2 regions of the Paenibacillus sp. 2KB_20 genome follow, and region 1 is predicted to be linked to the other one. Evidence: a T-box and tRNA genes for the amino acid it is inferred to sense, from the RefSeq annotation. Region 1 holds a T-box; the other holds one or more tRNA genes.
What was found. The T-box of region 1 lies ahead of AB4124_RS28850 (arginine--tRNA ligase). A T-box ahead of a tRNA ligase gene usually reads a tRNA of that ligase, here a tRNA-Arg.

Region 1 (5,407 bases):
GCGAGGACGTATCCCTTCTGGGACGTAAAAGAGGAAGCCACCACTAGTTATAGTTGGCGGCTTCTTTGCGTATTCCAGAAGGATGATGAACCCAGAATTGGGTTCGCCTCCGCATACGCTTCGTGAGGACCACTTCGCAGTCGGCCTGTAAAGGCCGCATCCCTTCAGAGGCAATGTGGCATATGACTTCCAATAGCAGTTTCCCAACATCGCGCCACAGAACACAAACTCTATCGGACCGTAGGTACGTTATTTCAGAAAAAACGGCCTAATTTGGAATTTAGCGGACACCACAGCCGTTATTTAGCAAATTCACAGGCAAATTACCCTCTTTTGTCATAAATAACGGACTTCAGGTCCGTTACCATACCTGTACGAGTGTTTTTTCCTCAATTAACGGCTCCTGAGTCCGTTAAGGCAACGCAACGCGATCTCGCGGAGTTTTTGGCTGAGGATGTTATGCTTACGATTATCGATGGGCTCAGCTGCGCTGATCCATGACCTTACTGCAGCTCCATGTGAATAAGCGGGAATGGCTTCCCGGAGCCGTCCAGCTCGGAGCGGCCGATTTGCACGAATCCGTATTTTTTGTAAAAGGCATGGGCCTTGGGGTTCTGTTCATTCACATCGACTTGCAGCCTCCGCCCCTTCAGCTGTTCGGCATGCCGGATCAGATTCGTTCCCGTACCTTGGCCGTGATGGAGGGGATCCACGAACAGCATTTCGATTTTGGAACCATCCAGCCCTATAAATCCAACCGGCTCCTGTTCCGTATTTAAGCACACCCAGATCTCCACGGCTCTCAGAGCTCCGTTTTGAATCATGTCATAATAAAACCGGATGTCTTCCTCCGTCAGGAAATCGTGGGTTTGAGATACGGCACGATGCCACAGCTCCACCAACTGATCATGATACTCTTCTGCGTAAGGTGCTATATGAAACGTCATTTTTCATCCACTCCTTTCCAAATTGTTCAGATCTCATAGAAATTCATGATATCGGTAAAATTGCTCTATACTATTATAAAGGAATCCGGTACATTAATCAGAGACTTTATCTTTGTCAGGAAGGAGAGATCAGCATTGCCATTATGGCTTGTATACGCATTGTTGTCGGCGGCCACGGCGGCACTAGTCGCTATTTTCGGAAAAATAGGACTACAAAACATCGATGCCAATTCAGCAACGGCCATTCGCTCTGTCATCATGGCACTGTTTCTGTTGGGGGTCGTGGGGGTTCAGGGCAAATTCTCGGAACTTGGTGACATTCTGGTTCAGAAGAAAGCATTAAGCTTCATTGTGCTCAGCGGCATTGCGGGGGCATTGTCCTGGCTGTTTTATTTTCTCGCACTCAAATACGGCAAAGTATCGCAGGTCGGACCTATCGATAAATTGAGCGTTGTCATCGCGGTCATTCTGGCCTTTGTCTTTCTTGGAGAAAAGATATCCTGGATTAACGCAGCCGGCGTTGCACTCATTGCCATTGGCGCTCTTCTTGTTGCCGTCAAATAATGTTCTACATAAAGCCGCTGCTCAGCGGCTTTTTATTCGCTTGTTTATTGCTAAAACCTATCAACATTATCACATTTATATACTTCTAATTATAAGGTAACCATGTCACAATGAGGATAATTCATGGGTGAAGGGGTGTTGTTATGTCAAAGCAAGTATGGAAAGCATACGATTATGATCGGCAGTTATCGTTTGTCTCGGCTTATGGAAGAGGAGTGGCAGAACTTCTTGCGCCTCAACCCGGAGAACGGATTCTTGATCTCGGCTGCGGAACCGGTGATTTGGCTTATGAAATCTCCGATTCGGGTGCTCATGTAACCGGCATGGATGATTCGGCCGAGATGATGGAGCGCGCCAAAAGCAAATATCCTGAATTGACGTTTATGACCGGAGACGGACAGAACTTCGAAACCGAAACGCCGTATGATGCCGTCTTCTCGAATGCCGCCCTACACTGGATGAAGGATGCTGCTGGTGTGGTACGCTCCGTCTATGGCGCACTCAAGCCCGGTGGTCGATTCGTCGCGGAGTTTGGAGGCAAGGGGAATATCGACGGAATTTACCATGCCTTGAAAACAGTGTTCGCCGATCATTATGGAATTGATGCCGACAGCCGGAATCCGTGGTATTTTCCCAGCTTGGGCCAGTATGCGACCTTGCTTGAATCCCAAGGGTTCCGCGTGCATATCGCCCATCACTTTGACCGTCCTACGAAGCTGCCTGAGGGCAAGAATGGCGTGAAGTATTGGCTGCTGCATTTTGGCGATCGTTTCTTCACTGAATTCTCGGCTGATGAGAAGGACGAAGCCATTGCCCGCATCAGCGAAGCTGCCCAAGCGACACTCTGGCATGAGGATGCGTTTTATGGAGATTACAGGCGCCTGCGTGTCTTTGCAGAGAAGGTTTAGTCATTTTAGGGTTGATTTTCTAAATAGAATGGTTAATAATATGAAAAACTTGAACATGTGATTTTCGTTGATTGGGAGAGTAACTGCACTTGACTTTAGTCCAAGCGAGCCGGGAGGGTGTAAACCGGTACAAAGTCGGCCGTGAAGCGGACCCAGGAGATGGTCTTCCGAAGTAAAATACTGTAGGAAGCCCCGGCTTACACCGTTATCGTATAAAGGTGGTTAAACCCTTCGGTTTAACAACAAGAGTGGTACCGCGAGCACAAGTCCTCGTCTCTTTAGGAGATGAGGGCTTTTTTGATTTTTCTGACGTGTTTTTTTCAAAAAGGGGGATTTAATGTGTTAAGTCATTTGATTACTTCAAGCCTACAACAAGCTGTAAACCAGGTGTGTGAAGCTTGTGGCTCCAAACTGCCGGATTCCACTCCAATCCGGATTGAGCAGCCTGCCAGCATGGAGCATGGGGATTATGCCACCAATATTGCGATGCAGCTTGCGAAGCTGCTTCGTAAGGCTCCGCTGCACATTGCCGAGCTGATTCAAGCCGAGCTTGAGCAGGACGCGTCGTACAAACAACTGGTCTATTCCACGGAGATTGTAGCCCCAGGCTTTATGAATCTGCGTATCGATTGGGAATATTGGGCCGGGCACCACTTTGAACTGCCTCCGGCAGCTAACGAGAAGATTGTCATTGAGCACACTTCCATTAATCCGAACAAATCCGCCCATATCGGCCATCTAAGAAACTCCTGTATCGGAGATACCCTGGTCAGGTTGATGAGGAAGCTTGGTTACGAGGTAGAGGTTCATAATTATATCGACGACCTTGGCAATCAACTGGCAGATACGGTGGTTGGGATGCTCCACACGCCGCTATCGAAGGAACATGCCCGGTTCGGCGATTACTGCTGGGACGTGTACTCAAGTACCAATAAAGCCTATGAAAGGGAGCCTGGGCTGGTTCAGCATCGGACTGAGGTTCTGCACGCACTGGAAGAGGGCAACCAGAATTTATCCTGGATCGGACTGCTCGTTGCCGAGAGAATTGTCAAAGAGCATCTTGAAGAAATGAAGCAGTTCGGCATTGACTATGATCTGCTTGTGTGGGAGAGCAGCATTGTCAGAGAGGGATTTTGGTCGTCCGCTTTCGAGCTGTTGAAGAATACGCCGCTCTTCCATCAGGAAACCGAGGGTAAACTTGCAGGCTGCTGGGTGCTCAAGCAAACAGGAACGGAAGCCGTGGACGATCCGGAGTCAGACCACAGTATGGATAAAGTGCTCGTCCGCTCCAATGGCATTCTGACTTACACGGCCAAAGACATCGCCTACCACTTGTGGAAATACGGTGTGCTCTCCAATGATTTTGTATACAAAAAATTCACGGATGAGGTGTGGACGACGAGTACCCATGGCGAGCAGCTCTCTTTCGGCAAAGCAGACATGGTCATCAACGTCATCGATTACAGACAGCAGTACCCGCAGGCGATGGTGAAGCAGGCACTGGAAAGCTTGGGATTCCATAAAGAGGCCGACAAGCTCCGTCATGTCAGCTACGGCGTTGTTTCGTTAAGCCCTTCTGCGGCTGCGGACCTCGGAATCGATACTACCGACGGGAAAGCGTCCTATGCGATGTCCGGACGTCAGGGAATCGGAATTAAAATCACCGAGCTTATCCACCAAGTAGCCAAGGTCATCGAAGATACCCGTTCCGATAAAAACGGTTTGTCCAGTCATACGATCGCAGCCGCCTCCATCCGTTACTACCTGCTTCGCTTTGCACTGCAAACCGAGGTGGTGTTCGATCTGAAGCAGGCCACTGAAATATCAGGAAATACGGGGGTATACCTGCTCTATTCCTACGCGCGTGCACTCAGCGTGCTCAATAAAGCTCAAGAAGCCGGTGTTGCGCCGTCTGTGCCTGCTCGGTTCCCTGCTATGGAAAAAGCGGAGCATGCTCTGCTTCGCCATATCAGTACCTGGCATGATACCCTATACGCCGCCGGGCGGGATCTATCCCCAAGCGCCATCTGCAACTTTACTTATGAGCTGTGCTCTTTGTTCAACAATTTTTATTCGGCATGCCCTATTCTAAAATCGGCGGATGAAGTGCTCCAATTCCGTGTATGGCTCACTTCCTTATTCAAGAACACCCTTGGCGAAGCGCTGGAGGTGCTGGGACTGCCCACGCCAAGCCGGATGTAAATCTCCCTCTGAAGAATTAACGAATCATGCTGTATTTAAAAAAAGCCACCGTACTAGTCTTGTTGAACAAGTACGGTGGCTATCTTAGATATTATTGCAATCCTCTGACGGTCAGTCTGACCTGGACACCATCTGCAGTTGGCTCTTCCTGCAGGGTCCAGTTGACAGCCAGCGCTTCCTTCAAGCGTGCGACCTGCTCCTCCTGGAACTTCAGCCCTTCAATAATGCCTTCACCTACACTAAAATCGGATTCCGAGCTGATGCAAAAGGCTTCCTCCAGCCAGATTTTCAACCCGTTGCGGGTGTTAAACGTAATTTTGTATCCCTCGCTAACGGCCTTCTCCAAATCTTCCCCATGCTCTCCAGCATAAGAGAACAGTTCCTCGTAGTGAAAATGACCATTGTTCGCGACTTGGAATCTTTCTACCTCGCCAGAGCGAACAGCCTCCAGCAGTTGGGAGGAAGTCAGCCCCGATTTTCTGGCATGCTCCAATAAAATGGCGGTATTTTGTGATATTTTAGTAAGCTGCATGCTCGATGCCTCCTCAATATGGCTCGTAAAATACTTTTTCTTCTATTATAAGGCGAAACCGCTAGGATGTCAGACACTTCTCAAAACATACGCTATATTCGCTCCCGATGTATTCACCAATTGGTTCAAGCTGGGCATACCCCAGCTTCTTATAAAAATGAACGGCTTCCTTCTGCGGCTCGCCTGTTTCCAAGCGCGAATCAGACCGACTGCGAAGTGCCCTCCCGAAGCTTATGCGCAGGCGAACCCCTACC
Region 2 (27,745 bases), on a different contig from region 1:
ATGAGGATTACCTGAACCAGGCAACCAAACTGCAGGGTCCTGTGCTTCAAGCGCCAGAAGGTCTGCCTGAAGGATATAAATTTGTGAAAGGAAACATTCAACCACCGATTGTCAAGAATCGTACGGAGTATCAAAAAGAAGTGAAAGCTGAAGCTGAGGCCCAAGGAAAAGGCGTTTATTACAAAAAGTTTGACTGGAAGGAAATGGGTGAAATTAATCTGGAATTTGCAAACGGAAAAGACAATTTGCAGATGCAAGTATCCCACAAGATTAACAAAGATAAGTCGAGCGGCGAATACCGGTACTTCACATCGGACCAATATGATGCCGAGACAGCCAAGAAGCATCCTGAATGGGTAAGAAATGTACTGAGTTGGTCAGATGAGGATCATGTATACAACATCACAACCAATCCGGGCAACCCGCTCACCAAAGAAGACTTGATCAAGTTTGCAGAGACGGCTGTTAAGAAGTAAGGCGGATTAAACTTTATCAGCAATGATCAGATGTAGAAAGCCGGCGATGCAAGGATAAATGCAGGCATACTTAGCAAGGGTTCTGAAGAAGCCGGTCAGATCGAAACATGGATCTGGCCGGCTTTTTCGTGCGGGCAGATCACGAGACAGTTGGCAGTGCCCAAGTAGACAGAATAAAAAAGGCAGCTTTATGCTGCTTTATGCTGCGACCGTCTCCCTGAATGCCACTAGGGAACGGTCGTTTAGATTATTCTGAAAGCGTCCGTGGTTGTAAAACCAAATGTGAAAAGTACTCTATACAGGCATTACTGAAGGAAATACACGCTTTTTGGTTAGGGGATAAGTCCGGCAGTCGCTGTAAGCTTAAAAGCATCTTATCCGCAAGCTCTTCTGAAATCCCACCAGACGCTTTCGCTTCTTGGATACGATGCATCCATTCGTCGCATGTAAGATCTGGCAGGTGCTTAGAAGGGGTATACCCTTCCGGTACCGAGAATATAAAATGACTCTCACCCTATAGGCACTATACAACTCATAATGAGTTCGTTGTTATCGTTGATTTCAAAAAGTGCGGCGACTGGCTTTCTATTCCAAATCGACAGCTTCTTCGCACTGCTAATTCAAACTCTCATCGGCTTTTAACAAATCATCAACACAATGATCTGCCAATGTCATCAAATTAAGTTCATGGATTTCATAGATTTCATACCCAGACTCCTTTAAAAAGGCAATCTCATTTTAACAGCGACCGGAACCGATATACGCACCGTCCCACGGCACGATAACAGAGTGTGCCGCCCTTCCCTTTCTCCCCCTCCCACACCCAAGAGGCTGCACACCTCTCCCCTGCTCAGGTGCGTATATCGGGTGGAGGAGCATCGCGTTCGCCTTTAAAATCGGGAAGCTTCCTTAAACCTATTTCATTCCTGCTTCCCGATTTTAACAGCGACCGGAACCGATATACGCACCGTCCCACAGCACCATATCAGAGTGTGCAGCCACTCCCTCCCCCAGACATCCCTCAAGTTAATGCAAAAAAGCCCAGCTCCCTCAAAAGCAGGAGTTGGGCTTTCTATTATTTCAATTATTTGCGCTTCAAGTTGTAAAACGACTTCAAGCCGTTGTATTGAGCAAGTTCACCCAATTGATCTTCGATGCGAAGCAATTGGTTGTATTTTGCCACACGGTCTGTACGGGAAGGAGCACCCGTTTTGATCTGACCTGCGTTCGTAGCTACTGCGATATCAGCGATCGTGCTGTCCTCGGACTCACCGGAACGGTGGGAGATTACAGCCGTGTATCCTGCGCGTTTTGCCATTTCGATCGCATCGAATGTTTCTGTCAATGTGCCGATTTGGTTTACTTTGATCAGGATGGAGTTACCGATGCCTTCGTTGATACCTTTTTCCAGACGCTCGGTGTTGGTAACGAACAGGTCGTCACCCACGAGTTGAATTTTGTTACCCAATTTCTCGGTGAGCAATTTCCAACCTTCCCAATCGTCCTCGGAGCATCCGTCTTCGATGGTTACGATCGGGTATTTGTCTACCCAAGAAGCGAGCAAGTCCACGAATTCTGCTGGTGTGAAGGATTTGCCTTCGCCTTCCAGAACATACTTGCCATCTTTGAAGAACTCGGTGGAAGCAACGTCCATACCCAGCAATACATCTTCGCCTGGCTTGTAGCCGGCTTTTTCGATCGCTTCGATGATGGAAGACAGTGCATCTTCGTTGGATGTAAAGTTAGGAGCGAAGCCGCCTTCGTCACCAACCGCCGTGTTCAGGCCTTTGCCCTTCAGAACGGATTTCAGGTTGTGGAAGATTTCAGCGCCCATGCGAAGCGCTTCTTTGAAGCTAGGAGCGCCAACAGGCAATACCATGAACTCTTGAACGTCAACGTTGTTGTCCGCGTGAGCGCCACCGTTCACGATGTTCATCATAGGTACTGGAAGTTGTTTGGCGTTGAATCCGCCAAGGTAAACGTACAATGGAAGATCCAATGCATCAGCAGCAGCGCGAGCTACAGCCATGGATACGGCCAGAATTGCGTTCGCACCCAGTTTGCCTTTGTTTGGCGTACCGTCCAAAGCGATCATCAGCTTGTCAATGCCGAGCTGGTCCAGAGCGTCCATGCCGATCACTTCAGGAGCGATAATTTCGTTCACGTTCTCAACGGCTTTCAGAACGCCTTTGCCCAGGTAACGGGATTTGTCGTCGTCGCGAAGCTCAACGGCTTCGTGAATGCCAGTGGAAGCACCGGATGGAACGATCGCGCGACCGATTGCACCGGATTCCAGGTATACTTCAACCTCTACGGTTGGATTACCGCGGGAGTCAAGGACTTCACGTGCATATACATCAGAAATAATAGTCATGTGTATAGTCTCCTTTTAATGTTATGTTTATGTTCCATTATGAACTACTTATTTACGTGCTGCAATCATGGAGGTTCCGGTCATTTCGTCCGGCTTCGGCAGTCCCATCAGATCGAGAATCGTTGGCGCGATGTCAGCGAGAATACCGCCTTCGCGCAGCGTTACATTCTCATCCGTTACGATGAACGGAACCGGGTTCGTGGTATGTGCGGTGAATGGACGTCCATTCTCATCAAATACCATGTCCGCATTTCCGTGGTCAGCGGTAATCAGAACAACCCCGCCTTTTGCCAAAACAGCCTCTACAACCTTGCCGACACACTCATCCGTCGTCTCAACGGCTTTAATCGTCGGCTCCAGCATACCGGAATGGCCTACCATGTCCGGGTTCGCGAAATTCAAGATGATCGCGTCATGCTTATCCGCTTCGATTTCTCTCACACAAGCATCCGCCACTTCATAGGCGCTCATCTCCGGTTTCAGATCGTACGTCGCCACTTTCGGCGAGTTGATCAGTACGCGTGTTTCGCCTGGAAGCTCAACATCGCGTCCACCGCTGAAGAAGAACGTGACGTGCGGATACTTTTCGGTTTCCGCAATACGAAGCTGCTTCTTGTTGTGCTGAACCAGCACTTCGCCCAGCGTGTTGTCCAGATTCTTCGGTTTGTAGGCGACGAAGCCTTCCACCGTCTCGCTGAACAGCGTCAAGCAGACAAAATGCAAGTTTTGCGGGAACTTCGGTCCACGTTCAAAGCCACGGAAATCATTATTCGTAAACACCTGGGACAGCTGAATCGCACGGTCAGGACGGTAGTTCAGGAAGATGACGGAATCTCCGCTCTCCACCAGACTAACCGGCTCGCCTTCACCATTCACAATAACGGTCGGTTCTACGAATTCATCGTAAACCGATTTCTCGTAAGATTCATTGATGGCTTTCAGCGGATCCGTATATTTAGGTCCTTCGCCATACACCATGGCACGGTAAGCCTTCTCGACACGATCCCAACGCTTGTCGCGGTCCATCGCATAATAACGACCGGAAAGCGTAGCGATTTGGCCAACGCCCACTTCTTCAATCTTCGCAATCAGATCCTTAACGAACTGCTTGCCGCTGTCCGGTGCCACGTCGCGTCCATCCATGAAGCCATGGATGTATACGTCATGGAAATCTTCCTTTTTGCAAAGATCCAGCATGGCGAACATATGCTCAATATGACTGTGAACGCCGCCGTCGGATACCAGTCCGTACAGATGCAGCTTCTTGTTGTTGTTCTTGGCAGCGCGAACGGCTTCCACCAACGTTTCGTTCTCGAAGAACTCTCCTTCACGAATCGACTTCGTGATACGGGTCAAGTCCTGATACACAATCCGGCCTGCGCCGATGTTCAAGTGACCCACTTCGGAGTTCCCCATTTGACCTTCCGGCAAGCCTACGGCTTCGCCGCAAGCGGTCAACGTGGTGTTCGGGTACTGCTTCAAATACCGGTCGTAGTTAGGCTTGTTCGCTTGTGCGACCGCATTGCCCACCTCGGTGTTCCGAAGACCGAAACCGTCCATGATGATCAGAGCTACAGGTTTTGGAGCAGACATTTACTTCGCCCCCTCAACGAGTGCGATGTAGGAAGCCGGTTGTAGACTTGCACCACCAACGAGCGCGCCGTCGATGTCACTTTGTCCCATATACTCCGCTACATTTTCAGGCTTCACGCTACCGCCGTATTGAATGCGAACTTGGTCTGCAACGGTTTCGCCATACAGCCCTTTAACGAGTTCACGGATGTATGCGATAACTTCGTTTGCGTCCTCTGCCGTAGAGGATTTGCCCGTTCCGATCGCCCAGATTGGCTCATAAGCAATAACAACATGAATCGCTTGATCAGCCGGAACACCTGCGAACGCAGCTTCTGTTTGTACCTTGCACACGTCTTTGGTTTGGCCAGCTTCGCGTTCTTCCAGCTTTTCGCCAACGCATACGATCGGAAGAAGACCATGACGGAATGCCGCATGTACCTTTTTGTTCACGATCTCATCCGTTTCAGCAAAGTACTGACGACGCTCGGAATGTCCAATAATGACATAGTCCACGCCCAGATCTTTCAGCATCAAACCGCTGATTTCACCAGTAAAGGCGCCATTATCTTCAAAATGAAGGTTTTGTGCACCGATTTTTATGTTCGTGCCCTTTGCTGCTTCAACCAATGCAGGAAGATTGGTAAATGGCGCGCAGATCACGCTTTCCACGCCTTCTACTTCCGCTTTGCCTTTCACATCTTCAATAAATGAAGTTGCTTCCGGAACAGTTTTGAACATTTTCCAGTTACCAGCTATGATAGGTGTTCTCACACGATTCACTCCTTTATTCCCCCGAAGAATCGGGGTCCAAACTTCTTCATCCACTTGCTATCCAATGTAGTGCCTAATTCTATTTATCGTTCAATGCCACAACACCAGGAAGTGCTTTGCCTTCCATGAACTCAAGAGATGCACCGCCGCCTGTCGAGATGTGATTCATCTTGTCGGCAAGGCCGAATTTCTCCGCAGCTGCAGCCGAGTCGCCGCCGCCGATAATCGTGTAAGCTTCCGTATCCGCACAGGCTTGTGCCACTTCACGAGTACCGTTGCTGAACGGAGCGATTTCGAATACGCCCATAGGACCGTTCCACACGACAAGTTTGGAGTTCTTGATCACTTCTGCATACTTGGCGCGAGTCTTAGGACCGATGTCAACGCCTTCCCAATCGGCAGGAATGCCGTCGATATCAACGATCTTAGTATTCGCATCTGCACTGAACTCGTCCGTAACGACGATATCTTCCGGCAGGTAGAAGTTTTTGCCCAGCTCTTTAGCTTTCTCGATGAAACCAAGTGCAACATCAAGCTTATCTTTATCAAGCAGAGATTGACCGATTTCATGGCCTTGAGCTTTGAAGAACGTGTAAGCAAGTCCACCGCCGATGATGACATTGTCAGCAAGCGTAAGCAGGTTGTCGATCACGTCGATTTTGTCCTTAACCTTCGATCCACCGATGATGGCGGTAAAAGGACGGTCCGGATTCGAAAGGGCTTTACCGAGAACGGACAGCTCTTTCTCCATCAACAATCCTGATACTGCCGGAAGATGATGAGCGATACCTTCTGTCGAAGCGTGCGCACGGTGAGCAGCACCAAACGCGTCATTCACGAACAGATCAGCAAGCTCAGCGAATTGCTTCGCAAGTTCTGGATCATTCTTCTCTTCACCAGGGTAAAAACGAACATTTTCAAGCACGAGCACATCGCCGTTTTGCAGCTTCTCTACCTGCGCTTTAACCGCTTCTCCTACCGCTTCATCCGCCTTGGCTACCGGTTTACCGAGCAGCTCGGACAGACGCTGACTTGCCGGAGTCAGGCGCAAAGATTCAACGACCTCTCCTTTTGGACGGCCCATGTGGCTGGCCAGGATGACTTTCGCTCCTTGCTCTACCAAATATTTAATGGTCGGCAAAGTCTCGCGAATACGAGTGTCGTCTGTAATTTTACCATCTTCGAGCGGTACATTGAAATCGACGCGGACAAACACCCGTTTGCCACTTACTTCTACATCACGTACACTTTTCTTGTTCATCTCCACGTTCCTCCTAAGAAAACTATTCTCCTCACCGACAGCATGCAGTTGCTCTCGTTTCTCTCTCTATCGCTAACCAGCGCCCGGATCTTGTCTATTCTTCCCAGTGCTCTGGCATGAAAACAAGGAAAAACCATGAACCAAAGAGGAGACCCGTGAAACGGAACTCCTCTTCGATTGTATGGCTAGATCAATTACAGACCTTTGCTTGCGATGTAAGCAGCGAGGTCAACGACACGGTTGGAGTAGCCCCACTCGTTGTCATACCAAGAAACAACTTTCACCATGTTGTCGCCAACTACCATAGTGGAGAGCGAATCGATAGTGGAAGAAGCTGGGTCGCCATTGTAGTCGCTGGATACAAGCGGCTCTTCGGAGTAGTTCAAGATGCCTTTGAGCGGGCCTTCAGCAGCTGCTTTCAGAGCTCCGTTTACATCTTCAAGTGTTACGTTTTTGGACAGCTCAACTACGAGGTCCGTTACAGAAACGTTCTTCGTAGGTACACGCATAGAGTTACCGTTCAATTTGCCTTTCAATTGTGGCAGAACGAGGCTAACCGCTTTAGCAGCACCTGTTGTGGATGGAATGATGTTTTCAGCGGCTGCACGAGCACGACGCAGATCTTTGTGCGGCAGATCAAGCACTTGCTGGTCATTTGTGTAGGAGTGAATTGTAGTCATCAATCCTTTAACGATACCAAAGTTCTCGTCAAGAACTTTTGCAAAAGGAGCCAAGCAGTTTGTCGTGCAAGAAGCATTGGAAATGATGGTGTGGCTAGCAGCATCGTATTTGTCTTCGTTAACGCCCATAACGATGGTGATATCTTCGTCAGTAGCTGGAGCGGAGATGATAACTTTCTTAGCGCCGCCTTTCAAGTGAGCGGAAGCTTTGTCTTTCGCTGTGAAAATACCAGTGGATTCTACAACGATTTCAACGCCATACTCAGCCCAAGGCAATGCTTCTGGGTTACGCTCAGCGAATACTTTCACTTCACGGCCGTTTACAACGAGTGCGCCTTCTTTAGCTTCAACTGTTGCATTAAGTCTTCCGTGAGTTGTGTCATATTTCAAAAGGTGTGCCAGCGTTTTTACGTCCGTCAAATCGTTGATTGCCACGATTTCAACTTCGCTGTTGTTCAGCGCAGCGCGGAACACGTTACGTCCAATACGTCCAAAACCGTTAATACCTACTTTAACCATGAGTAGTTCCCTCCATATTTGTAAAATTTATATATTCAAGATTGGCCGTTAAGCCAATCAAGACAACAATAATGAAAAATCAGTTGTACGCCCGTGGATTCAAATACCGGCGTCAATCTCCTTCTCGACTTCCAGTGCAGCTGCTTCATCGGTGACGAGAATATCCTCATGTCCGAATTTTAGCACCGCGTGAATCGCCTTGCCCTTGCCTTGCCCTCCAGCAATGCCGATGATCGTCTCTGTCTGCATAATATCCTCAAGCCGAAGCCCAAGGGTAAGCATTTTGTGGACAACTTCACCATCTTCACTAAAGTAGTAGCCAAAGGATTCCGCAATCGCGCCATCTGCCTGCAAGTTCTGAATAGAGTTTTCATCCAGCTTCCGCCTTCTTGCCATTTCCATGGCATCTCCGATGCCGTGAATAATGACTCGGCAGCGCCTGATCACATCCACAATTTCCTGGATATGCTGATCCTGTACCAAAGACTGGTAGGCATCTTCGCTTAGCAGATCCGGTACATGAAGTAATCGGTACTCAGCCCCCACGCGCTTTGCCATCTTGGAGGCAATGGTGTTCGCTTGAATCTCGACACTCTCCCCGAGACCGCCCCGGGCAGGCACAAACCAAGTGCTTGTCAGCGGTTCGCCACCAGGTAAAGAGGACATCTGCTCTGCTACTTCGGCGAGCGTGGAGCCGCCTGTTACGGCGATCGTATCTCCATCCTTTACAAAGCTTAGCAGCGTTCTTGCTCCGGCACGGCCAAGCTCGCGTTTGACTTCCGGAGATAACTCACTGTCACCGGGAATAATGACCACTTTACGAAGCCCATAAGCCTGACGAATCTTCTCTTCCAGTTCAACCAGTCCGAATAACTCATTCATAACCGGTTCGAGTTCCTCCAGCAAGCATATCCCTGAGCTGCTGATTCGCATGCCAAGCGTTTCAATCTCGATTAGCCCTTGCGCTTTCAGAAGATCAGTCTCTGCTCTGAGGACACGCTCGGTCATCGAGAGTGATGAAGCCAATGTTCTTCGGCCAACAATTCCGGACAGCTTGATCTGATGAAGGATGGAATACCTTCGTTTAAGAATATCCATCAGATCCGGCAGAAGCTGCTCTTGTATTTCTAATAGGTTACGCATGCATTCCACTCCTGCAAACTTCGTCTCGGCTCTCCTCTACCTGGTCGTAAAATGTCCCAGTCGAACTTTTTAAGTCCCACCCTTATTCTAACCAATAATCATGCCGGTTGCAAGTGTCCGAAAGTATATTTCTCTACCCCAAGCATTCTTATTCATTATGACCAACTACAGGCTTGTCTATATAATAGGAACAAAGTTTTGTCTGCTATTGTATTTTTGTAATAGATGCGGTATAATCAACTTCGTTGCTAATTTTTTAGATATCAGAAAGTATAAACTTCGCGGAGTCAGCTTCCTGATATCGCAAGAAAAACTACCGCTAAACGCGGTCTGTCTTCTTTGAATGTACGTCGATAGACATTTTTCTTATGCGCCCGTGGTCCAATGGATATGACGTAGGCCTCCGGAGCCTGAGATCGAGGTTCGATTCCTCGCGGGCGCGCCATTTTATCTTTATTCTCTATACTGATTACCCTAAAGTGCCCATGACGGCTCTTTTTTTTACCCAATAGTTTGACTATCTTTGACTTTTTGATTTAAATTGTTTATCATGTGGGTAATACGGTAACAGTATTTATATGAGGTACTTAAGAGGAGGTTTTCCACGTGAGTTTTATACCTATGGTCGTTGAACAAAGCAACCGCGGTGAGCGGGCGTACGACATCTATTCCAGATTGCTGAAAGACCGCATTATCTTCCTCGGCTCCGACGTAAATGACGTGGTCGCCAATTCCATCATTGCCCAAATGCTGTTCTTGTCGGCTGAGGATCCTGAGAAGGATATTCATCTTTACATCAACAGTCCTGGCGGTTCCATTACCGCAGGTATGGCGATATTCGATACGATGCAGTTCATTAAGCCGGACGTTTCGACGATCTGTGTCGGCATGGCTGCTTCTATGGGTGCATTCCTGCTCAACGCAGGCGCTAAAGGCAAACGTTACGGTCTGCCTAACAGCGAGATTATGATTCACCAGCCGCTCGGCGGCGCACAAGGTCAAGCAACGGATATTGAGATCCGTGCTCGCCGCATTCTCAAAATGCGTGACAAGCTGAACCGCATCCTGTCTGATCGCACTGGCCAACCGCTGGAGCGCATCGAGAAGGATACCGATCGCGACTACTTCATGACGGCCGACGAAGCCAAAGAATATGGCCTGATCGATCAAGTATTAGAGAATACACCGCCGCAAGGCTTATAAAAGAAATGAAGTAAAGGGCAGGCGCCGTTATCTGGTGCCTGCCCTTTCTTATTCTCTGAAGGGGATTTATTGAAAACTTCAATTCGGGAGAGTGAGAGTATCCCCTTCGGTCGCTGTTCAAATCAGGAAACTGGAATGAATGGATAGGTTGTTTCCCGATTTCAAAGGCGAACGCGTTGCTCCTCCGGGGATACTCTCACTGGAGGGGACAACTTTTTCAATAAAACCTAAAGACGGTAAGGCGCCCCTCCTAAAAGGCCTGCCTTACCTTGAAAGGAGGGGAAAAGGCAAGCCTCGGGATAAAACAATAAATCCCCTGACCGCAGGAAGCGGGAGTATACACTCCACGCTCACGTGATCAGGGGATTTTTCGCAACTCGTTCCAGCACAGCGTTACATCAGGACAACATCATGTTTCTAGACAAGCTATAGTATGAAAATAAATGATTGCAGTTTACACAAACCGCTTACCGTATTCTTACTTCCACTCTTTCAGGTTCAGCTCAAATTCCGGGAATCCATAGGCATACGCGGTGTACTCATAAAGCTGGAAGTACAGCACCGCAGCATTATCCTTCACATAAAAATCAGCATCCGCAGGCACGCCCTCAAATCCGCCGAGGTAGCCCCCTTCTTTTTTCATCGTGTTCAGCACAAGGTTGTTCAGCTTCTGTTTATTCTTGCCCTGCATGTTGATGAAATCGCCCAGCTTCATTTGCTTGCCATCCTTCAAGGAGAAGGTGAAGCTTTTGCGGAAGGTCATGCCATGGGCACCACCGGTGTAAGAATAATTGTACGCCGTAATGCTCAGGATATCGTTCTGGTTGTAATGAACCACGAAGTCCCCGCTGAATTCGTAAGGGATACTGGATTCCGACGGCGGGAATTCCTCAGCATTCCCTTCGGCACCGCTGATTACGCCGGATGCATTTTCTTTCAGCACTTTGTTGATTTCGGCTTGGACCTCTGCATTATCGAGTCCACTGATTACAGGATAGTTCACAACAGCATCCATACCCTGAACCTTCTTCTTCAGCGCAACCGATTTAATGGTAATGTCATTCTGTTTCTTTGGTGTCATGCTGAGTGTTTTCAAAGAAGGATTCCATTGTCCCTGAACACCCATGTATTCGCTGATCGCTTTGAATGGCACATACAGACGACCATTGATGATCTGTCCGCCAGGCTCGCCGGCATACGAACCATTCACCAGAATACCGATTTCAGTTGAATCATATACGATAGCACTCAGTTTGTTATAGCCGTTACCCAGTGTATACGTACGGTTTTTTGCATCATATTTAAGAGGCATTCCCAGGCCGTCCCGCAAAGCGGTTGCCGGCACATAAGTTACCCCATGCAGCACGAGACCTTTCTGTGACAGGGTCTTGCCATTCCATTTCAGTACGACTTCATTCTTCGACGATTTTTGGCTGGCGGAAACGGGTGCCTTAGCGGCGCTTGCATCGATGACCTGTCCGCTCAAACCCAGACCGCCAAGCAGGACGCTAGTTGCAATTAATGATGCACATACACGTAATTTAGGATTCATATCAGAACTCCACCTTTGTTAAATTAAGTTTCCGTTAGTTGTTAATCTATTACCCTTAATCATTATAAGGAAAGCTTTCAATGTATTGGTAACAACGCCAGTGACAATTTTGATTCCAGGCCGTAGGACCTACACGTTCTTCTAATCTTTCCGCATGAATGCTTATAAGCTTAGAAACACACCAAAAAAGAGAGCTCATGCACCCAAAAACAACAAGATTTCGCTGCACCGGAGTGCATAACTTAATAGAAATAATCCGATACCGACAAGCGCACTGTGAATACTCAATAACACCAGATGCAGAGCGCTTTTCCTGAAGAAGTTCAGAAACAACACCGCTGCAACGCCCGCTACGATTCCTGCAAGAACCAGCAAGCCCATCACATCGCTCAAGCCGATTTCTCCTTTTCCTGATTTAAACGCATAGAAACCTGGTTTAAATCATTTGCGTCCTCCCTTATATATAACAACGAAACGGGCCCCGAAGTTGTGGTTCGATTCGCATAAATCGGACATTTTTTCCTATTCCAGGCCTTAGGACCTATTCTTTGCTAACAAAAAAAAGAGCCTGCCCCAAGGGGACAGACTTTTTTATTACAAAAATATGAAAATGCTTGTTATAATTAACGACCGCTCTTCAGCTCAGTCCATAAACGATCATAGATCGAGAGCGAGTCACCGACATTATCGAGCCATTCGGTACGGCCCAGCTCTTCATCTGTCAGGTTGATCATCGTATTGGCGCGGTATTCCTCGCTATGGAATTCCATCGCTTTGGTGTTCGGATTGCTGTATCCGATGAATTCATAGTTTTTGGCGCTGACCTCAGGCTCCATCATGAAGTTAATGAATTTCTCGGCCAGCTCTTTATTCTTGGCTCCCTTAGGAATCGCGTAGTTATCAGAGAAGATGGTAGCCCCTTCTTCTGGCACGACATACGCCACATCCGGATTCTCCGCTGCAATGAAGGCCGCATCTCCGGACCAGACCGTAGCAATCCAGCCTTCTTCTTGGATCATCTTCTGCTTAATGTTATCCGTATCAAACGCAAGCACATTCGGCAGCAGGGTCTTCAGGTCATCCGTAGCTGCGGTGATTTCCGCTTCATCCGTGCTGCTGTTGGATTTCCCTTGCTTCTTCAGCGCCATGCCGATCATTTCACGGTTGTCATCCAGAAGCAGAACTTTGCCCTTGTATTCCGGGTTCCAGAGGTCTTCCCAGCTGTTGATCTCATCCTTCACATACTTCTTGTTATATGCAATTCCCGTTACACCGGACGTGTAGACGATCGAATATTTATTGCCCGGGTCATAGGAAGGGTCTTTGAAAGTATCCGTAAGATTGACGAAGTTCGGGATATTATTCATATCAAGCGGCTCAAGCAGCTCCGATTCAATCATCGTTTTCACCATATAATCGGACGGCTGAATGAGGTCATATCCACTGCCGCCAGCCTTGATCTTAGCCAGCAGGTCTTCATTGTTTGCGTAATTGTCGTAGGTTACCTTCACGTCGAACTTCGCTTCGAAGTCCTTCAGCACCTCAGGATCAAAGTTATCCGCCCAGCTGTAAATGTGAAGCGTCTCCTTATCCGAGCCGCAACCGGCCAAGAGTCCCACAGACAAAACCGCAACCATGCCTGCCGTCAGCAGGCGGGTCCATCTTGATTTTTTCAATTCAATATCTCCTCTCTTTCCACTTGCATGTTTTATTTCGAAAAAAGCGTTCATCTCAGCTTAGATCGGTAATGTTTTATGTTTCTTTTGCCCATTGCCGCGGTTAAGAATATATTGGGCTAACAGAATCAGCGTGATGCTGACTAGAATGAGCAGCGTACACAGCGCGTTAATCTCTGGCGAGATGCCGCGCTTCACCTGAGCGTAAATATAGATCGGCAGCGTCGTTGAGCTTGGGCCGGCGACAAAAAAACTGACCATAAAATCATCCAATGACAGCGTAAAAGCAATCAAGGCGCCGGAGATAATGCCCGGAGCAATCTGCGGCAATGTAACATGCCGGAACGTCTGCCAAGGCGTAGCCCCCAAATCCTGGGCCGCCTCATCCAGCTGTTTGCCCATGCCCGACAGTCTGGCCGTCACCACGACATACACATACGATAGGCTGAACGTTATATGTGCGATGATCACCGTCGTCTTGCCAAGCGGCATGTTCAGTTGACTGAACAGCACCAGCAGCGACAGCCCCATAATAATATCCGGGATAATGACGGGCAGATACAGCAGCCCATTCATGCCGCTGCGACCTCTGCGCCCCATACTCCGAAGCGAGAGCGCCGCCGCGGTTCCAAGCAGGGTGGAAACGATCGTCGATATGACCGCCACCGTCAAACTGTTCATCAGCGCTTCCATCACGTGCCGGTTCTCGAATAGCGACACATACCAATCTAACGTAAATCCTTCCCAGTTGCCGCTAAGCCGCGTGTTGTTAAAGGAATAGATGATGATCATGATGATCGGTACATAGATGAAAGCCATCATAAGGAAAGAGTGAATCCCGAGCAGCGGGTGATTCTTCTTCTTCACTTATCTCCCCTCCCCTACGCGTTGATGGCGGGCTTGCATCGCCCGGTTAAAGAGCAGGATCAGCACCAGGGACGTGATCACAAAGATCACCGACAACGCCGCTCCAAAGGGCCAGTTGCGCGCACCCAGGAACTGCTGCTGAATAATATTACTGATCATGGAGGACTTCGCGCCTCCCAAAATATCCGTAACTACAAACATCCCGGAAGTCGAGACATAGACCAAAACCGCTCCCGTCATGATACCGGATTTGCTCTGCGGCAAGGTAATGTGGCGGAATGCCTTCCATCTAGAAGCGCCCAGATCGCTGGCCGCATCTATCAGACGCTTATCCATCTGCTCCAGGGCCACGTAAATCGGCAGCACCATGAAGGGAATGAAATTATAGACCATGCCGAGAAGTACGGCGCCATACGTATACAGCATCTGAATCGGCTCATCGATCCAACCCATCCACAGCAGCAAGCTGTTCACCACGCCTTGCGTTCGTAGCAGCAGAACCCAGGCATAAGTGCGGATCAGAAAGTTAATCCAGAACGGGACGGTGATCAGAATTAATCCCCAGGTTTGGATACGCGGGGAAGCGTTGGCTATATAATAGGCCAAAGGATAGCTGACTAACAAGCAAATCACCGTAGTCAGCAGCGACAATACCAGGGTATCCCAGTAAATTCCCAAATATAATGGATCAAAAAAGGTTTTATAGCCTTCGAGACTGAAGGAAAAAACGATATTCCCCAGCGAATCCCGCGAGAGCAGGGAGATGCCGACCACAATTAGCATCGGAACGATCAGGAACAGGAATAACCACAGCAGCACCGGAGTCAACAGGAACCTTGATTTCCTCATGGCCCGATGATCACCTCATCCTTGGTGTTCCAGTTCACCCCAACCCGTTCACCAACCTCCCAAGGATGGTCATCCGAGATATCCAGGGCAATCGTGACCTTCATCGGTTCTTCATCCAATTGGACCAGAAGCTTATGAACACTGCCGAGGTACTGTACATCCTCAATCACGCCGTTCTTCCTGGCACCCGAATCCCGCTGCGGAATGAGTTTCTCCGGCCGCACTGCAAAAAGACCTTCGGGCGAGGAAAAGACGTTATTCTCCCCTACAAACGTGGCAGCAAACAGCGTTTGCGGTTTCGCATAGATCTCGCGCGGCGTACCGATTTGTTCTACCCGTCCGTGGTTCATGATAACGATCCGGTCCGAGAGCATCATGGCTTCCTCTTGGTCGTGCGTTACATAGACAAACGTAATCCCGAGCGTCCGCTGCAAATGCTTGAGCTCGGACTGCAGATTTTTGCGGAGCTGCAGATCCAATGCGCCCAGCGGTTCATCCAGCAGCAGCACCTTCGGCTTGTTGGCGATGGCGCGGGCGATGGCCACGCGTTGCTGCTGTCCGCCGGACAGTTGGTGCGGAAAGCGTTCCCGCAGGGCGGTCAGCTGTGTCATGGCAACGGCCTCGTCCACCCGCTCTTTGATGAGCTGACGCGGCATTTTTTTCATTTTCAACCCAAAAGCAATATTATCTTCTACGGTCATATGCGGAAACAGAGCATAGTGTTGGAATACCAGATTCAAGTCCCGCTTGTTCGCAGGCATTTCCGTCACATTCTGACCCGCCAGCCAGACCTGTCCTTCGGTCGGCTGTTCGAATCCTGCTATCATTCGGAGAATCGTCGTTTTGCCGCAGCCGCTGGGGCCCAGCAAAGTCAGGAATTCCCCCTCTTTAATGGAGAGCGACAGCGGATGCACGACCGCTTGTCCCTGAAAATGCTTCTCGATCTGGACAAGTTCAATCACATGCATCAACCCCTTCTTCAAAATGTGACCTATTCCATGTGTACATTCCTGCTAACCAGTGTGCACAAAAACGTTCCCCACTAAGAAGAAACGGTTATACTGCCTATCGTTCTCAGGTTGGCAGAATCCGTTTCTTAAGGGTGGAAGCGTCTAGAAATCTCTACTAAGAAAAAAAAGCCATATCCATGGGTATGGCTTTAACGTTTAAATAAAGTTCAGTTTTTCGCATATTCACTATACCTCGTTTTCCCCCTATACACAACACTTTTCTGTGTATTTCATCTAGGGAAGGCACGGATACAGGACCGGATAATGGTATTTCATTTTTCGAAAAGGGATGCACAAAAAACCGTCCACCAATAAAGACCCGGATGAACGGTTTTTAGTATTCTGAGTCGAAAACAGTTACTATTTCAGCTCATATTGCACGTACAGCTGCGTCGAGATTTTGATCTCGCCCGGCTTCACCGATGTGTTGGCACCCGCGTCCGCTGCAACGGACTGTGCTTCCATCGCCATTTTTTCGAGGCCGTAGATGTTATCTATACCCACAGAACCTTCCACAATGTTAAGCACGATACCCAGCTGACGCTTGGAGGCTTTTGCCATCGCTTGGGCTTTCAGGTCCGCATTTGCCACGGCTTTATCTATCACTTGGGCTTCAAAAGCATCACGGTTCTCGACCGAGAAACGGGCGTTGCCAATGGAATTGGCGCCGGCATCAGACGCTGCATCGAGCAGATCGCCGACTTTGCTCAAGTCGCGAAGAGTGACTTCCAGAGAATGATAAGCACTGTAATTCTTCACTTTACGTCCATTATCATCAGAGTACGTATAGTTAGGCTGTACATAGAACTGTTCGGTTTTGATATCCTTGTCATCGATCTTCCATGTTTCTTTCAGCATCTTCGTAATCTTATCCATTTTCTGCGCATTGCTCTTCTGTGCGGATTTTGCGGTTTCCGCATACGATTCAGCCCCAATGGAAAGATATACGATATCTGGCTTCACCGAGATCTCGCCTTTACCGAGTACGGTAAGAAGGTTTTGCTGTGCTGCCTCCGCCGCATGCACCTCGGTTGCCCCGCTCAATCCTACTACTGCCGTACTGCCAGTCAACAGTGCACCTGCAATCATGATGGAACCTACTTGTTTGACCCATCTTTTCATTGTTGTCAGCCTCCTTTATATTGGCATCGCTGCCATGCTTGCCTTACCCTTCTAACGTGAGGGCATTGGTAAATGTTGCATCCGGAACGAAGCGTTTTGAGATTTTTCTTTAACTTTGTTGATACGCCCCTGTTAATTGGTATATCTAGGCATGATTGGTGGATCAGCACAATAAGATACCCAATGAAGATGACGGCAACTGTTTAATAAGGAAGCCTTCATGGGTAACTAACTACATCGGTGTTAAAAAGAGGAGGTCACTATGAAATCATTCCGGATGTTATACGCGTTCATGTCACTGCTGATACTCATGGCAGCGGGCATGCCATACGGGGCGGCAAGCGCCGCGGCAGAGCCAGCCTCCGGTAAAACCTATCAGATCGGAACAGACATTACGTTTGCCCCGTTTGAATTCCAGGATGCTAGCGGCAATTTTGTCGGTATCGACATGGATCTGCTGGATGCGATCGCGAAAGATCAGAACTTCAAATATGAAGTCAAGCCGCTCGGTTTCAATGCGGCGGTTCAGGCGCTGGAAGCCAACCAGGTGGACGGAGTCATTGCCGGCATGAGCATCACGGATGAGCGGAAGCAGAAATTCGACTTCTCCGATCCTTATTTTGACTCAGGTGTGGTCATGGCCATTCGCAAGGATCAGGAGTCCATCAAAGGGTATGAGGATTTAAAAGGAAAAAAAGTCGCCGTCAAAACCGGTACGGAGGGCTACAGCTTTGCTGAATCCATATCCTCCAAGTACGGATTCACCATCGTGCCTTTTGACGATTCGGCCCAGATGTATGACGATGTCAGGACCGGCAATTCCGTTGCCTGTTTTGACGACTTCCCCGTATTGGCTTATGGAGTCGAACAGAACAACGGACTGAAGATCGTCACGGAAATGGAGCCCGGCGCCTCCTACGGATTTGCCGTCGGCAAGGGAAGGAACCAGGAGCTTCTGGAGAAATTCAATGTCGGCTTGATCAACCTGAAGGCAAGCGGAGAGTATGAACGTATTAAGGCAAAATACATTGGCGAAAATGCCGTAGGCGCGGTGAGTCAAAGCCGCTGGGAGCTGATCGTGGAGTCGCTGCCTTCGCTGCTGAAGGGCCTTGGCAATACACTGCTGCTGACCATCGTATCGCTGTTCTTCGCGTTTTTCTTAGGGTTGATATTCGGCTTTATGAAGGTCGGACGCAATAAATGGCTCCGAGGCATCGCAACCGTATTCGTGGACATTTTCCGCGGCATACCGCTGCTAGTCCTTGCCTTCTTCATCTACTTTGGTATTCCGCAGGCACTCGGCTTCACGATGTCGCCGATCGTGGCAGCGGTCCTGACACTTAGCCTGAATGCCGGTGCTTATGTAACGGAAATTATCCGGGGCGGTATCCAATCCATTGACCCTGGACAGCTGGAGGCTGCCCGCTCGCTCGGTCTGCCATACCGCAAAGCCATGATGAAAATCATCATTCCCCAGGCGATCAAAGTCATGATCCCGACCTTTATTAACCAGCTCGTAATCACGCTCAAGGATACGTCGATCCTGTCGGTAATCGGTCTGGTCGAATTGACCCAATCCGGGAAAATTATCATTGCAAGAACGTTCGCTTCGTTTGATATCTGGCTCGTGGTCGCCATCATGTATCTGGTCGTGATCACGATTCTGACCAAAATTTCGGGCCGTCTGGAAGGGAAGGTGCGTCATGGATAAAATCCGCGTAGAAGGACTGAAGAAGAACTTTGGCACGAATGAGGTGCTGAAGGGCATTAACATGCAGGTCCAGGAAGGCGAAGTTGTCTGTGTCATCGGGCCTTCGGGCTCCGGCAAAAGCACCTTCCTGCGCTGCATCAATCGTCTGGAGGACATTACGGCAGGCAGGGTATTCGTGCATGACAAGGATATCAATGACCCTAAAACAGACATCAACAAGGCGCGCCAGAACATCGGCATGGTGTTCCAGCATTTTAATCTGTTCCCCCACTTCAACGTGCTGAAGAACATTACATTTGCCCCGGTCGAGCTGGGCAAGCAGAACGCATCCGAGGCTCGTGCCACGGGGCTAAAGCTTCTGGAGCAAGTAGGCCTCTCCGATAAAGCGGAGGCCTTCCCGAGCCAGCTGTCGGGCGGTCAGAAGCAGCGTGTGGCGATCGCCCGGGCGCTGGCGATGAATCCGGACATCATGCTGTTTGACGAGCCGACATCGGCGCTGGACCCCGAGATGGTCGGCGAAGTGCTCGGCGTCATGAAGGATCTGGCGCGCGAAGGCATGACGATGATGATTGTCACGCACGAGATGGGTTTTGCCCGCGAGGTTGCGGACCGGGTGATCTTCATGGATGGCGGATACATCGTAGAGGAAGGCCCGCCAGAGGAAGTGTTCGGCAGACCGAAGCATGAGCGGACGATTAGCTTTTTGGAAAAGGTGCTGTAATCACGCAGCTATCCTATCTTTAACAAACCGCTGCCGTGTAGCTACATGTACCTTGCGGGCTGCTCCCTGTGTGTACTGCTCTCTGTGCGTTCTGCTCTCTGTGTGTACTGCTCTCTGTGTGTACTGCTCTCTGTGCGTTCTGCTCTCTGTGCTCACTGCTCCCTGTGCGCACGGTGTGTGGTCTGGGGCAGGCTTGGAGGGCTGTCGACTAGATTCATGCAGTAACCAGCGACCCTTCCAGCTAGCCCGTTAGGGTGAGACTAACCGGTTATCATACGGCTAATAATGGCATGTGCATTAAAATTAGAGTCGACTGCGGTGGTCGTGCGATGGCTGCACGCTGCTTTAGTGGAGCTAACGGACCAAGAGTACCTTATTTGAGGGAAAATGGCGGTTTTCCGGAAACTTCCGGACCAAGGATCCGTTATTCCTTCCAAAAGGCGGCATTTTACCTAAACAAATCCTAAAATAACGGATCTGGAGTCCGTTATTTTAGAATACGGCGCTTAATTCGGCAAATAAGGTCCTTGGTGTCCGCCAAATTAGCGACCGTTTTAGCTAATTCGCCTGCTTTAACCCGACTCGGTGAGTTTGTCCATATCGCATCACGCACAGCTTAAACAGGAGTAGGGGCGACCATAGCCCTTACTCCTGTTCTACTGTTCTATGGACATATCCGGTTCAAGTTGTTCCAAATATGGCGGGCAAGCAGCCATCTCCTCACACCTTTGTTCTAAATCTGCTTGAGAACATCCCCGAAACAGTCCTAATCCTCTATACTTTCCCGCCTTCCTGGAGGAGAGTCACACGATCAGCGTCCTTTTTATGTCAGCTCCCCACGTACTTCATTAAACCCATCTATTCTTCATATCCAAACCCATCTAATTTTCATATCGAATCTTCATATCCAACTTCATGTCAAACCTTCACTGCACAATCATTACTTCGTATCCAGAGATCGCTTATAAGGTACCATCACCGTAAATTTCGATCCCTTCCCAAGTTCGGATTGGACCGTTATTTTCCCTTGATGAATATCGACGATCCGCTTCACGATGGATAATCCCAGCCCGCTGCCGCCAGCGGCGCGATTGCGCGATTTGTCCGCTTTGTAAAAGCGTTCGAATATATGCAGCTGATCCGACTCCGACATCCCGGTTCCCGTATCCGTCATCGTAACCTCTGCCCCGTCTTCTCCTGCTTTCAGCACGATCGTGATCATGCCGTCTTCGGGCGTGAATTTGATGCTGTTGTGCAGCAAATTGTTCCATACTTGACTCAGGAGATCCTCCGTTGCCTCAATCTCTACCTCAGCGAGGTCCAGATCCACCTGAATCCGCTTCGCCAGCCATTGCGGTTCATTCGCCAAGACGACCGCACGCAGCTGCCCGTCGAGCCGGTAGCGGGCCCTTTCGAATGCCGGCTGCTCTCCTTCCAGGGACGACAGCTTCAACAGATTGTCACTCAACTGCGACAAGCGGCGGCTCTCTCCTTCGATGATCTCCAGATAACGGGCTCTCTTCTCCTCCGTAAGGCGGGGACTTCGGAGCGCTCGGGCAAACCCCCGAATCGAAGTAAGTGGGGATTGGATTTCATGGGACACATTAGAGATGAAATCCTGACGCATGGTCTCCATCCGCCCCAATTCGCCGGCCATGTCGTTAATGCTGCTCGCGATCATCTTGAACTCCCCGCGCCATTCATTTTCGTTCATCTTTACATTGAAGTCCCCCTGCGATATCCGTCGCATGGCATCCGTAATGGAATTCAGCATGGCCATTTGCCGGTGCTTGAAGAACATGCCCACGACCAGCATGCACAGGAAGAAAATGATCACGCCGACAAACAAGTCGATCAGTTGGATGGCATAATCCCACGGCGGGGTTCCCGTCCAGGTGTAAACAAACCGAGTCACATAAGTCGCCGCCGTCCATGACGCTCCCAAGACCGCGAAAACCAAAATCGTCTGAAGCGTTTCTCGAACGATCTTCCACAAGATTTTGGGTGTTTTTTTCATCAGCTCTCACCTGCTTCTAGGCGATATCCCAGCCCGCGCACCGTCCGAATCCTGAACCGGTACTTCTCCTCCGGGAACCGCTCCCGCAGCCGATTCACGTGGACGTCCAACGTCCGTTCGTTCCCTTCAAAGTCATAGCCCCATATCTCTTCGATCAACCGATCACGCGTCAACGTGCTCCCCGGGTAGCTGGCCAGCTTGAAGAGAAGCTCAAACTCCTTCAGCGGCAGGGTAAAAACCTCATCACCCGCCTTGACCTCATAGGTTCTGCGGTTCATCTGCAGCTTGCCGACGGTCACCGTCTGCGATGCGGCTACCTGATACCGCTTCAGCAGCGCTTTGACGCGCACAACGAGCTCCGCGGGTTCGAAGGGCTTCACCAGATAATCGTCGGTGCCCAGCTCAAAGCCCTTCACGATCTGCCTCGTTTCCCCTTTGGCCGTCAGCATCAGCACCGGAATACCGGTGTTCCTCCGGATCTCCCGGCATAACTCCCATCCGTCCATATTCGGCATCATGATATCCATCACGACCAGATCGACAGATGTCTGATCCATGACGGACAAGGCCTCGACGCCATCCGAAGCTTCGAACACCTCTTCCATTCCCGCTTCCTCCAGGAATACCTTTATGAGTTCGCGGATGTTCGGGTCATCGTCCACTACCAATATTTTTGCCATGGTGGCCCTCCCTTCTTCCCCAGCATCTTTCAAAGCGCCCTTAGGCCTTAGGCCTCGATCGTTTCATTCATTTGCAGCTGCTGCACGGCAAACTCTCTATACATATCATGCTGCTCAATCAATTCGTCATGCGTCCCCCGTCCGGTTACCGTTCCTTTTTCAATGAAAATAATCTGATTGGCTCCTACCACCGTGGATAACCGGTGCGCGATAATAATCGTCGTTCGTCCAGCCATGAGGTTCTTGAGCGCCTTCTGCACTTCAATCTCGGAACGGCTGTCCAGACTGGAGGTGGCTTCGTCCAGCATCAGAATCTTGGGATCCCGCAGCAGGGCTCTGGCGATGGCAATCCGCTGCCGCTGTCCGCCCGAAAGCTTCACGCCTCGTTCGCCCACATCCGTATCAAAGCCATGAGGCAGCTCGTCGATAAATCCATCCGCATAGGCCATTTCTGCCGCTCTTCGGATCTCCCCATCGCTAACCTCCCGGTCCATCCCATAACATAAGTTGTCACGAATGGTTCCCGCAATCATTGGACTATCCTGTGAAACATAGCCGATCAATCCGCGCCATGAGCGTAAAGAGAACGTATCGATCGCCGTCTTGCCCAATCGGATCTGCCCTTTTTGCGGAAGGTAAAAACGCTCCAGCATGGAGAACAGCGTCGTTTTGCCTCCGCCACTCGGTCCAACCACGGCCGTGACCGTGCCCGGCTCCATCTGAAAGCTGATATCATGCAGCACCAGCTCATCCGGCTTGTAACCAAACGAAAGATTCTCGATGGACATCCGCTGATTCGCGTTCACCACATCAGTACCGGCCGAAATGGACTCTTCCTCTGCATCCAGCGTTTCCAATATTCGCTCCGTTGCTCCTTTAGCCTTCTGAAACTGGGTGAAAAACGTCGTTAACTGCGTCATCGGCATCACGATCTGAATCAGATACAGGATAAACGCAACCAGCTCCCCAGCGGTCAGCGCCCCTGTGGATACCTGAAGTCCGCCATACCCGATAACCACCACCAGCAGCATCATCAGCACGAAGGACATCAGCGGCGCAATCCAGGCGGATACCACACCTTCCTTGATCCCGAAATTCAGCAGATTGGTAATCCCTTTATGCCCATTCTCATACTCTCTGTCCTCAGCATTAGAAGCTTTAACCAAGCGAATCTCGGACAACACCTGACTGATATTCGCTGTAAACGTAGCTGTCTCATCTTGCATGCCAAGCGATATTTTATACATTTTCTTGCCGAGCGGCACAAGAATCAGCGCTGCAATCGGAATGACGATAAACATCGTCAGCGTCATCTTCCAGTTTAAATAGAGGAGTACCCCAATGGAACCGACAATAGAAATGATCCCGCTGAAGAATCCGGCCACATGGTCCGATATGAGACTTTTGATCACTCCTGTATCATTCGTCATTCGGCTAACCGATTCCCCTGAACGGTTATGATCGAAGTAGCGAATCGGCAGCACAAGCAGCTTTTTCCACAGCCGATCCCTAAGGGCAGCCACCATCTTCTGTCCCGTATAACTCAGCAGGAAAATCGAGACCCCCGAGGCAATCGTCTGCAACACAAACGCAATGCCAAGCCCGATGATATGGGAACGATTCATATCCGTTAAGGAGAAGCCATCCACCAGGCTCTTTGTAAACATCGGAATGACTAGTCCGATCAGGGTTGATACCACACTCAGCAGGATCGCTCCAATCAGCAGCAGCATCGGAGGTTTCGTTTCTTTCAACAGCCGGAAGAAGGCCTGCGAACCTGCTTTATTGCTGCCGGCCGACTTTTCCTGCGTTATTTCTTGTATAGAAGTATGATCCGTTTCTCTCATCGGTTTCTCTTCCCTTCCATCCCTATTTATCATCTGTAAGGAAAGAATATATCAACAAGTTAAACTGAAGTTAAACGAGGGCTTAATTTTATGGAAACAACGCAAAATAACCCCACAAAGTGGAGCTTATGCTACGATGTTTATTCCAAATCCTTTGCGAGGGCCCCAAAATTGAAAAAGGACGGATATCTCCGCCCCTTCTCTTAAAACCTATTCTTATGTACGTAGAATCAAGCGAGAATCCCAGCAATACCAGAGCTTGATAGCAAAAAAAGCCTTGCAGTAACAAGACTTTTCTTAAACTTCAATCACGGTTGCCCTTATTGGTTCTCGAGTTCCTCTTTGCTCACCAAGTTCACGAGTGAAGTAACCGCTTGCTCCGCGTCGGCTCCCTCAGCACTAATGTAAACTTCCGTACCAGAGCTGATCGCAAGGCTCATAATTCCCATGATACTTTTGGCATTTACTTTTTTATCATCTTTTTCAACGAAGATTTCAGATGAGTATTTATTCGCTTCCTGAACGAACAGCGCGGCCGGTCTGGCGTGAAGACCCGTCTTTAACCGAACGACTACCGGGTGCTTTGTCATGAAAATTACCCCCTATCTAATAAATCTGCTGCATTGAAAGCGCGATTGACATTTTATAATATTATACCATTTTACCATACAGGACACTAGAAGAAAAAATTCTTACCCATTCCGAATCTTTTCGGCCAATTCGTCGATTTTGCGCAGACGGTGATTGACGCCGGATTTGCTGACGGTTCCTTTAAGAAGCTCGCCGACTTCCTTGAGATTCATGTCCGGATGAGCCAGCCTTATTTCCGCCACTTCCCGCAGTTTATCAGGCAAATTCTCAAGACCCATTTCCTTTTGGAGCAGCTTGATGTTCTCAATTTGACGGACGGCAGCGCCGATCGTTTTGTTCAGGTTGGCGGTCTCGCAGTTCACGATCCGGTTTACCGAGTTACGCATGTCCCGCATAATACGAACATCCTCGAACTTGAACAATGCCTGGTGGGCACCGATTAGATTAAGGAATTCGATAATTTTCTCGCCTTCCTTAATGTAGAAGATAAATCCTTTCTTCCGCTCGATACAACGTGCGTTCAGATGAAATTCATTCGCCAGATCCACCAGCGACTGGCAGTGCTCTTCATACATTGAGGCAATTTCGAGATGGTACGAAGACCCCTCCGGATTGTTCACGGATCCGCCAGCCATAAAGGCACCGCGCAAATAGGCGCGTTTACAGCAATTTTTGCGAACGATTTGTTTATCAATCCGCGATTGAAACAGAAAGCCTTCGGAAACGATGCACAGTTCTTTAAGTATCTCCTGAACCTGGGCGGGAATACGAACGATATATACGTTATTCTTCTTCAAACGCATTTTTTTACGCACCAAAAGTTCAGTATGCGCCTGGAAATGCCTCTTAATTAAGGAATAAATACGTCTTGCAATCGCGGCATTTTCCGTTGAAATATCCAGGATTACCTTTTTGTTCGAAAGTTGAACAGAACCGTTCATCCGAATGAGCGCGGACAGCTCGGCTTTTTCACAGCAGTTCTGGCTTTCGATCATTGTCAGTTCTTTCTTCGTCTGTGCCGCAAAGGACAAGGTACTCACCCCTTTCGTGTAATCCAATCCTGTACCAGCTGAAAAATATGGTTGCTCAGCTTGTCAGCGTCATGCCTTAAGTATGTTCTAAATAGCACAAGCTTATCTGCAATGAGTTTGTACCCTCTGCTGGTCACCTCATCACGATCCAGGAATACGGGCTTTGCACCCTTCTGGGCATACTTATCCTGAACCTGAGGCGGGATTTCTCCATCATTTACAATAACATAATCGAACAGATGAAGACCAATATGGTCGTAAACGGCCTGCAAATGATCACTCACCGTATAATTATCGGTTTCTCCAGGCTGCGTCATCACATTGCACACGAACATTTTGATCGCCTCAGAGGATACGATAGCCTCAGCAAGCTTGGGAACAAGCAAATTGGGCAAAATACTGGTATACAGGCTTCCCGGACCGATCAGAATTGCATCGGCCTGCTGAATTGCCTCCAGCGCCTCCGGCAGCGGCTCGACATGCTCCGGCTCCAGGAAGATCCGCTTAATGCGCTGTCCAGCCTCCGGGATTTTGGATTCACCGGTCACAATGGAACCGTCCTCCATCTCCGCATGCAAAATAACAGCTTCACCCGCCGCAGGCAGCACCTGTCCACGAACAACAAAAACCCGGCTCATCTCCTTGACTGCCGTGACAAAATCACCGTGCAAATCCGTCATGGCAGCCAAGATTAAATTGCCGAGGCTGTGCCCGGCCAGTCCCGAGCCATTCTTAAAACGGTATTTCAATATATCGGATAACAGCGGCTCCACATCGGCAAGCGCTGTAAGTACATTTCGAATATCTCCCGGGGGCGGCATCTGCAATTCGCTACGCAGTATGCCGGAGCTTCCCCCATCATCAGCGACGGTAACGATGGCCGTAATATCAAGCGGCTTTTCCTTGAGTCCCCGCAGCATGACGGACAGCCCGGTTCCTCCACCCATCACCACGATACGGGGACGCTTTTTAGCTTGCACAGCCACATTTATCACTTCCCTTAATTAATGCCGATCCCGATCAGAATCACGGTGACTCACCGATACCGTCTCCGTTTCGCTAACGCCCAGCATTTTGCCAAGGTATTCCGCTATCGCAACGGAGCGATGCTTCCCGCCGGTACAGCCAATGCCGATAATAACCTGGCTTTTTCCTTCCTTCCGATACTGCGGGATCAAGAAATGCAGCATATCGAGCAGTTTGGTTAAGAAAGCCTGTGTCTCCGGCCATTTCATCACATATTCATATACATCACTGTTCTGGCCGGTATTTGGACGCAGCTGCTCAATATAGTGCGGGTTGGGCAGAAAGCGCACATCAAACACCAGATCAGCGTCAATCGGAATACCGTATTTAAACCCAAAGGATGTAATATTTACCGATAACGTGCTGCTCTCCAGATGTGTGAAGCGTGAGATAATCTTCTCCTTCAATCGCACAGGCTTCATATTGCTGGTATCGATCACCTGAGTGGCCGAATTCTTCAGCTCATCCAGCATTTTGCGCTCCAACCTTATACCGTCAAGCGGCATGCCTTCCGGAGCGAGGGGATGGCGACGACGGCTTTCCTTATAGCGTTGAACAAGCACGGAATCCGTTGCATCCAGGAACAGAATCTCGCAATGGATGGTAAAGTGATCCTTGATGTAACTCAGAGACTCTGATAGAGCCGTGAAAAATTCGCGGCCACGCAGGTCGATGACCAATGCAACCTTGCCGATCTTCCCCTTGGATTGTTCGATCAGCTCCGCGAATTTGGGAATGAGCACCGGAGGCAGGTTATCGACGCAAAAGAATCCAAGATCCTCCAGACTTTGTACGGCCAAGGTCTTACCTGCTCCCGACATCCCGGTTATGATGATCAGGGTGGCCATGGATGATGTGTTGCTGCCGCGGTTGGCTGCTTCCAGCATCAGCTTTCCCTCCCTTATAAGTTTAGATCAGACGATGTATGGTGATTAATGACTACGAACGCAAATGCAGACCAGCAGCGCCTACAACGCCCGCATCATTGCCGAGCTCAGCCGGAACGATGCGTACACCTCGCTGAAGCGGCTCTGGTGTCAGCT

Region 2: it encodes a tRNA-Arg, which carries the amino acid that the T-box ahead of AB4124_RS28850 (arginine--tRNA ligase) is inferred to sense. The anticodon was not compared.

The regions. Positions count from the first base shown of each region.
Region 1 covers NZ_JBFRHH010000015.1:55,450-60,856, forward strand. The annotation lists gene AB4124_RS28835 (acetyltransferase) at 504-947, opposite strand; gene AB4124_RS28840 (EamA family transporter) at 1,083-1,511, shown strand; gene AB4124_RS28845 (class I SAM-dependent methyltransferase) at 1,655-2,419, shown strand; T-box leader at 2,478-2,700, shown strand; gene AB4124_RS28850 (arginine--tRNA ligase) at 2,759-4,621, shown strand; gene AB4124_RS28855 (hypothetical protein) at 4,713-5,153, opposite strand.
Region 2 covers NZ_JBFRHH010000002.1:677,429-705,173, forward strand. The annotation lists gene AB4124_RS08735 (DUF4367 domain-containing protein) at 1-476, shown strand, start outside; gene eno (phosphopyruvate hydratase) at 1,561-2,850, opposite strand; gene gpmI (2,3-bisphosphoglycerate-independent phosphoglycerate mutase) at 2,899-4,443, opposite strand; gene tpiA (triose-phosphate isomerase) at 4,444-5,196, opposite strand; gene AB4124_RS08755 (phosphoglycerate kinase) at 5,276-6,457, opposite strand; gene gap (type I glyceraldehyde-3-phosphate dehydrogenase) at 6,652-7,656, opposite strand; gene AB4124_RS08765 (sugar-binding transcriptional regulator) at 7,756-8,799, opposite strand; tRNA gene AB4124_RS08770 (tRNA-Arg) at 9,170-9,244, shown strand; gene clpP (ATP-dependent Clp endopeptidase proteolytic subunit ClpP) at 9,406-10,002, shown strand; gene AB4124_RS08780 (PdaC/SigV domain-containing protein) at 10,481-11,554, opposite strand; gene AB4124_RS08785 (hypothetical protein) at 11,750-11,947, opposite strand; gene AB4124_RS08790 (ABC transporter substrate-binding protein) at 12,178-13,230, opposite strand; gene AB4124_RS08795 (ABC transporter permease) at 13,291-14,052, opposite strand; gene AB4124_RS08800 (ABC transporter permease) at 14,098-14,946, opposite strand; gene AB4124_RS08805 (ABC transporter ATP-binding protein) at 14,943-15,914, opposite strand; gene AB4124_RS08810 (SIMPL domain-containing protein) at 16,317-17,078, opposite strand; gene AB4124_RS08815 (amino acid ABC transporter substrate-binding protein/permease) at 17,401-18,789, shown strand; gene AB4124_RS08820 (amino acid ABC transporter ATP-binding protein) at 18,782-19,510, shown strand; gene AB4124_RS08825 (HAMP domain-containing sensor histidine kinase) at 20,451-21,527, opposite strand; gene AB4124_RS08830 (response regulator transcription factor) at 21,527-22,207, opposite strand; gene AB4124_RS08835 (ABC transporter ATP-binding protein) at 22,255-24,054, opposite strand; gene AB4124_RS08840 (HPr family phosphocarrier protein) at 24,375-24,644, opposite strand; gene whiA (DNA-binding protein WhiA) at 24,747-25,676, opposite strand; gene AB4124_RS08850 (gluconeogenesis factor YvcK family protein) at 25,682-26,623, opposite strand; gene rapZ (RNase adapter RapZ) at 26,681-27,589, opposite strand; gene AB4124_RS08860 (ROK family glucokinase) at 27,642-27,745, opposite strand, start outside.